Regions from separate parts of the Streptomyces sp. NPDC093097 genome, predicted to be linked through region 1. Evidence: riboswitches for the same ligand, from Rfam matches in the RefSeq annotation. Region 1 holds a riboswitch; the other holds the start of a gene.
The links. Region 1 has a riboswitch for glycine ahead of gcvT (glycine cleavage system aminomethyltransferase GcvT). Riboswitches for the same ligand answer to the same signal wherever they lie in the genome.

Region 1 (3,402 bases):
TCGTCGCGGGCGGAGCCGTCCTGGAACCGCTCGGGCGCGACGTCCAGTTGCACCCCGACGAAGAGCGCCGGCGTGTCGCCCTCGACGCTGGCCAGCGCGCGCCGGGCGGTGCGCACGAACCCGGCGCCGGAGAAGGCCAGTCCGGCGGCGGCGAGGAAGTCCACCGGCTCGTCCTGCCAGTCCGGTTCGAAGAGCCGCACCCGGGCGCCGGCGGTCGGCGGGCCGTCCAGTTCCGTGCGCCCGGTCCGGCACAGTTCGGCCACCGCGGGCGGCGGCAGCGGGACGCCGACGGTGCCACCGGGGTTGACCACCAGGCCCAGCAGCGGCGGCAGCCCGCGGGCGAACTCCCCCGCGGGCGCGACGGTGTACGACAGGTGCGTGCCGACGACCCGCCGGAACTCCTGCTCGGAGCTGAAGACCGGGACGTACGCGGCGCCGTCGATCTCGGTGGTCGGCACGTCCAGGCCGGACGCCCCCGGGCCCGCGCTGTCCGGTCCGCCGCCCTCGGGCAGCGGCACCCATACCTGGCTGCGGCCCAGCACCTCGACGATCCGGCCGCCGGCCTCGGGGTGGCCGACCGAGGCGCCCAGCACCTCTTCCAGTTCGTTGGCCGGCCAGGCGACCGGCGGTATCCCCGCGTCCGTTGCCGGCACCGGCCCGCCGTGCCGCGGGTCATTGTCCGGATAGTTCATCTCACCCACCCATTACTGGCCGGGCTGCCCGGCCGACTCCTCCCGGAGGCGGGTGTGCGGACCCGCCCGGTGGATCAGACCCTAACGGGCGACGGGCCGCGGCTCGAAGCCGGCGACGTGCGCGGGGACGGTCCGCTCAGTCGAAGGTGAGCCGCTCCAGCGCCGCGGCGGAGCGCCGGTCCAGCAGCACCGCGGAGCCGACGCCTCTCGGGAGCCGGGCCGTCTCGGCCCGCTTCACCAGGCGGCGCACCGCCCGGCGGTGGCGGGCGAAGGCGTACCGCGACACCCCGCGGCCGCGCGCCCGTTGGCCCCCCAGGGCCGCCGCGGGCGGTACGTCGAGGAGGACCAGGTGCAGCGCCCGGCCGCCGCGCCGGGCGGTCCGGGCGAGCCAGCGGCGCACCCACGCCCATGTCCCGCAGTCGTGCACCACCACGCTCGCGCCGGAGCGCAGCGCGCGGCGCAGCGTGCGGTAGTGCGCGACGCGGACCAGCGGGCGGCAGAGGGCGTAGGGGAGCCGGCGCAGCGGGCCGCCCTCCCAAGTCTCCCGGGCGTCCTGGGAGTCGACGCGGTGCACCGGTGCGCCGCGGCCGTCGCGCACGGGCACCGCCCGCCGCATCAGGGTGCTCTTGCCGCTGCCCGGCAGTCCGGAGACCACGACGAGATCGCCGGGCGGGAAGCGGAGCACGGTGTGCGGGGGCCGGCCGGGGCCGCGCAGATCGGTGCGGCGGGGGCGGTCGGCACGGCGCCCGCGGTGTCGTTCCGGGGGCTCGTCCCGGACCGGTTCCGGGGGCGCGGCCCCCGCCGTTCTCGTGTACGCCAGCTCGCCGTGCACCGTGCCCGCCCCTCCCCGAGGACCCGCGCCGGGCGCGTGCCCCGGCGCTCCCGCAGAGCGTGCAGAGTGTCAAGAAAAGGTAATGCGCGGCAAGGGCCGGCGGGTGCGCCCCCGAGGTGACGGCCCGCCGGGCGGCCCGGCGACGGGCCCCGCCGCGGGCGGTGCGGCAGGCCCGACCGGGAACAAAAGCGGCAGCTGGGACTCCTGCAAACGGCGTTCCCGTGTAATGATGTGGCCGCCACGGGCGCACCGGAAGGTCGCCCCGTGCGCAGTCAGCCAATTCCATACCGGCCGCTTGAATCCGCGCGGGAGAGTCCCCGGCCGTCTTGGCGGGGCGCCGAAGGAGCAAGTCCTCCCTTGAATCTCTCAGGCCCCATATACCGCGCGGGCGAGGCAGATCTGAAAAGCGAGCCACTGCCTGGCTGAACGGGGCGGCTCCACCCAAGGTGCAAACCGGGCCCGCCCGCGGGATCCCGGTGAACCTCTCAGGTTCCGATGACAGATGGGGAGACCGTCTTGTCACCCATGCCTGGGAGCCCGGAACGATGACTGAAGCCCCCCGCCGCACGGCGCTCGATGCCACGCACCGCGCGCTCGGCGCGACCATGACCGACTTCGCCGGCTGGGACATGCCGCTGCGCTACCGCAGCGAGCGCGAGGAGCACCTCGCGGTCCGCACCCGCGCCGGCCTGTTCGACCTCTCCCACATGGGCGAGCTCACCGTCACCGGCCCGCAGGCCGGCGCCCTGCTCGACCACGCGCTGGTCGGCAACCTCAGCGCGCTGAAGGTCGGCCGCGCCCGCTACACCATGATCTGCGCCCCCGACGGCGGCATCCTCGACGACCTGATCGTCTACCGCCTCGGCGCGACCGAGTTCATGGTCGTCGCCAACGCCTCCAACGCCCAGGTGGTGCTGGACGCGCTGATCGAGCGCCAGGCGGGCTTCGACGCCGCGGTCCGCGACGACCGGGACGCCTACGCGCTGATCGCGGTGCAGGGCCCGGAGTCCCCCGGCATCCTCAAGAAGCTGACCGACGCCGACCTGGACGGGCTGAAGTACTACGCGGGCCTGCCCGGCACGGTCGCCGGCGTCGAGGCGCTGATCGCCCGCACCGGCTACACCGGCGAGGACGGCTTCGAGCTGTTCGTCCGGCCGGCGGACGCGGTCGCGCTGTGGGAGGCGCTGACCGCGGCGGGCGAGGACGTCGGCCTGGCCCCCTGCGGTCTGTCCTGCCGCGACACCCTGCGCCTGGAGGCGGGGATGCCGCTGTACGGACACGAGCTGACCACCGCGCTCACCCCGTTCGACGCGGGCCTGGGCCGGGTCGTGAAGTTCGAGAAGGAGGGCGACTTCGTCGGGCGCGCGGCGCTGGCCGCGGCCGCCGAGCGCGCCGAGCAGTCCCCGCCGCGCACGCTGGTGGGCCTGGTGGCCGCGGGCCGCCGGGTGCCGCGCGCCGGCTACCCGGTCGTGGCGGCCGACGGCACGGTGATCGGCGAGGTCACCTCGGGCGCGCCCTCCCCCACCCTCGGCAAGCCGATCGCCATGGCCTACGTCGACGCCGCGTACGCCGCGCCGGGCACGGCGGGCGTCCGGGTGGACATCCGCGGCGCCCACGAGCCCTACGAGGTCACCGCGCTGCCCTTCTACAAGCGCCAGAAGTAGCAGGCGGGAGCGGCGAGTCCGCGGCGCCCACCGCGGACCTGCGCCCGTGCGCCCGGCGCCACGCGTCTCACTGGGCAAGACCCCCGTCACCATCACACCCCCGCGTACAGGAGAATCGAGCCATGGACAACCCCCAGCAGCTGCGCTACAGCAAGGAGCACGAGTGGCTGTCGGACGCCGAGGGCGGCGTCTCGACGGTCGGCATCACCGAGCA
Region 2 (3,402 bases), on a different contig from region 1:
AACCGGCGTTGGGCTGGATCGACACCTTGGCGTAGCCGGTGACCGTGGCGAGCCGCTCCTCCAGCTCCTGGATGAGCGTGAGGTAGCCCTGCGCCTGGTCGGTCGGGACGAAGGGGTGCACCTGGCCGAACTCCGGCCAGGTCACCGGCTCCATCTCGGTCGTGGCGTTCAGCTTCATCGTGCAGGAACCGAGCGGGATCATCCCTCGGTCCAGCGCGTAGTCCTTGTCGGCCAGCGTGCGCAGGTAGCGCAGCATCGCGGTCTCGGAGCGGTGCTGGTGGAAGACCGGGTGGCCGAGGTAGTCGTCGGTGCGCAGCAGCGACTGCGGCAGGGCGTCGGCCGCGGCCGCGTCCAGCGCCTCGATGTCGCCCCGGACCCCGAACGCGCCCCAGACGCCGGCCAGCTCGGCACGACCGGTGGTCTCGTCGCAGGCGATGCCGACGAGGTCCGCGTCCACCTGCCGGAGGTTGACACCGGCCTCGCGGGCGGCCGCGACGACCTCGGCGGCCCGACCCGGCACCCGCGCGGTCAGGGTGTCGAAGTACGCGTCATGGACGAGCTCGACACCGCCGTCCGCCAGGCCCTTGGCCAGGATCGCGGCGTAGCGGTGGGTACGCCGGGCGATGGTGCGCAGCCCCTCGGGACCGTGGTACACGGCGTACATACCGGCCATGACGGCGAGCAGCACCTGCGCGGTGCAGATGTTGCTGGTGGCCTTCTCCCGGCGGATGTGCTGCTCACGGGTCTGCAGCGCCAGGCGGTAGGCCTTGTTGCCGTCGGCGTCGACGGAGACGCCCACCAGCCGGCCGGGGAGGCTGCGGGCGTGCTGCTGGCGGACGGCCATGAAGCCGGCGTGCGGGCCACCGAAGCCCATCGGGACGCCGAAGCGCTGGGTGGTACCGACCGCTATGTCCGCACCGAGCTCACCGGGCGAGGTCAGCAGCGTCAGCGCCAGCAGGTCGGCGGCGACGGTGACGACGGCACCCAGCTCATGAGCCCGCTCGATGAGGGCCCGCGGGTCGCGCACCGCACCGGACGCACCCGGGTACTGGAGCAGCACGCCGAAGACGCCGCGCTCGGCGACCTCCTCCGGGATGCCGTCCGACAGGTCGGCGACCACGACCTCCACACCGGTCGGTTCGGCACGGGTCCGGACGACCGCGATGGTCTGCGGCAGACAGTCCGCGTCGACCAGGAAGACGCCCTGCTTGACCTTGCCGACCCGGCGGGAGAGCGCCATCGCCTCAGCGGCGGCCGTGCCCTCGTCCAGGAGGGACGCACCGGAGGTGGGCAGTCCGGTCAGGTCCGCGACCATGGTCTGGAAGTTCAGCAGGGCCTCCAGCCGGCCCTGCGAGATCTCCGGCTGGTAGGGCGTGTAGGCCGTGTACCAGGACGGGTTCTCCATCACGTTGCGCAGGATCACCGGCGGCGTGAAGGTGCCGTAGTAGCCGAGCCCGATCATGGGCGACAGGACCTGGTTGCGCTCCGCGAGGGCACGCAGCTCCGCCAGGACCTCGGCCTCGGTACGGGCCTGCGGCAGACCCAGCGCCTCGGCACTCTTGATCACGTCGGGGACTGCGGCGGCGGTGAGCTCGTCCAGCGATCCGAAGCCGACCTGCGCGAGCATCTTGGCCTGCGCCTCGTGGTCGGGGCCGATGTGCCGGTCCTCGAACGGGGTGCCGCGCTCCAGCTCGGTCAGGGGGATGCGGTTGGTGGTCATCGTGCGGGGGCCTCCTGGTCACTATGACCTACGAGGGGCACCACGGCGCTGGTGCCCGGACGGCCTCCCCCTCTGTCATCTCAACCTGAGAGCTTCACCGGCCCGCAGGCTGCGGCCCGGCTTTCACCGTCGGTGAGGAGGGGTTCCGGCGTGATGCTGTCCGTGGCCCGCCCTGCTTTCCAGAGTGACCTCGTCCATGCGGTACGTGTGCCTGAGAGTTTCCGGGGAGGATTTGCTCCTTCGGCGCCCCTGGTCGCGAACGACAAAAGGACTCTCCCGCATGGGGTCGACGGCCATCGCCAGCCTACCAGCGCACTGCCGGAACGATCCTTCGAGTGGCCGAGGCTTGGAATGTGCCGTTTCGTAGTTGTCACAAGGCAGTTGCGACCAATTGGAGGGACCGTGCAAACCGATATCGATCCCCGGAGCCTCATCGGCCGCAAAGCGTTCGACCGGAACGGCACGAAAATAGGGACCGTCGACGAGGTCTACCTCGACGATGCGACGGGCGAACCGGAGTGGGCGGCCGTCCGCACCGGCCTCTTCAGCCGAGACGCGTTCGTCCCCCTGGAACCGAGCAAGATGGTCGGCGAAAGCCTGCACATCCCCTACGACCGCAAGCTCATCAAGGGCGCCCCGGACTTCGGCGTCGGCCGGCACCTCTCCCCCGAACAGGAACTCCAGCTCTACCACCACTACCGACTGGATATCTCCTCGCCGGCCGCGGACCCCGCCTCGTCCGCCGGTGACACCGACTTCGGACGGATCGCCGGCGCGGACGGCTGATCCGGCCCGCCCAGCAGCGACAGGGGCTCACCCGGCCGCAGCGCCGGATCGTCGACGGCGAAGGTCCGCACCCGTCCCGGTGCGGACCACGGCGTCTCGAACCGCACGGTCACCCTCCCCACACCGCTGCCCTGCACCCACCCGGCGCCGAACTCCTCATGGACCACGTCCAGCCCCGGGTGCCAGCGCCGCGGCAGCTCCGGAGCAGCCTCGCGCTCCCCCGCCGGCACCTCCGCCGCCGGCTCCGCCGCCCCGCCCGCGGACCGCTCCTCCGCCTCCCGCTCCGTGGCCAGCTGCGCGAACAGGTCCTCCTGCGTGAAGTCGGCCAGCCCACTGACCCCCACACCCAGCAGCCGGACCCCGCCGGTGGTGTCCACCGTCTCCAACAGCCGTACAGCGGCCTCCCGGACGACCGCCGGGTCGTCCGTGGGCCCACGCAACGTCTCGGACCGGGTCAGTGTCGAGAAGTCGTAGTTCCGCACCTTGATCACCACCGTGCGACCGGACCGCCCGGCAGCCCGCAGCCGCGCCACACACCGGTCCGCCAGCCGCAGCATCTCGTTCCGCACCCGCGTCCGGTCCGTCAGATCGACCTCGAAGGTGTCCTCGACCGACACCGACTTCGCGTCCCGCTCGGCCACCACCGGCCGGTCGTCCTGCCCCATCGCCATCGCGTACAGCCCGGCGCCGTGCGCCTTGCCCAACAGCCGCACCAGCTCCGCCTCCCCCGCCTCGGCGGTCTCCGCGACGGTGTGGATCCCGGCCCGGCGCAGCGTCTCGGCCGTCGCCGGACCGACCCCGGGCAGCGTCCGCACCGGCATCGGCTCCAACAACTCCCGCTCGGTGCCGGGCTCGATCACCACCAGACCGTCCGGCTTCGCCGCCTCCGACGCGAT

Region 2: another riboswitch for glycine. It lies ahead of gcvP (aminomethyl-transferring glycine dehydrogenase); the one in region 1 lies ahead of gcvT (glycine cleavage system aminomethyltransferase GcvT).

Annotation. Positions count from the first base shown of each region.
Region 1 covers NZ_JBIVOW010000009.1:264,314-267,715, forward strand. Annotated here, with positions in the region: gene ACIQE0_RS18325 (enhanced serine sensitivity protein SseB) at 1-692, opposite strand, end outside; gene ACIQE0_RS18330 (AAA family ATPase) at 829-1,524, opposite strand; glycine riboswitch at 1,821-1,917, shown strand; gene gcvT (glycine cleavage system aminomethyltransferase GcvT) at 2,070-3,188, shown strand; gene gcvH (glycine cleavage system protein GcvH) at 3,311-3,402, shown strand, end outside.
Region 2 covers NZ_JBIVOW010000018.1:9,365-12,766, reverse strand. Annotated here, with positions in the region: gene gcvP (aminomethyl-transferring glycine dehydrogenase) at 1-1,720, opposite strand, end outside; glycine riboswitch at 1,910-2,009, opposite strand; gene ACIQE0_RS26900 (PRC-barrel domain-containing protein) at 2,111-2,506, shown strand; gene ACIQE0_RS26895 (DNA polymerase IV) at 2,416-3,402, opposite strand, start outside.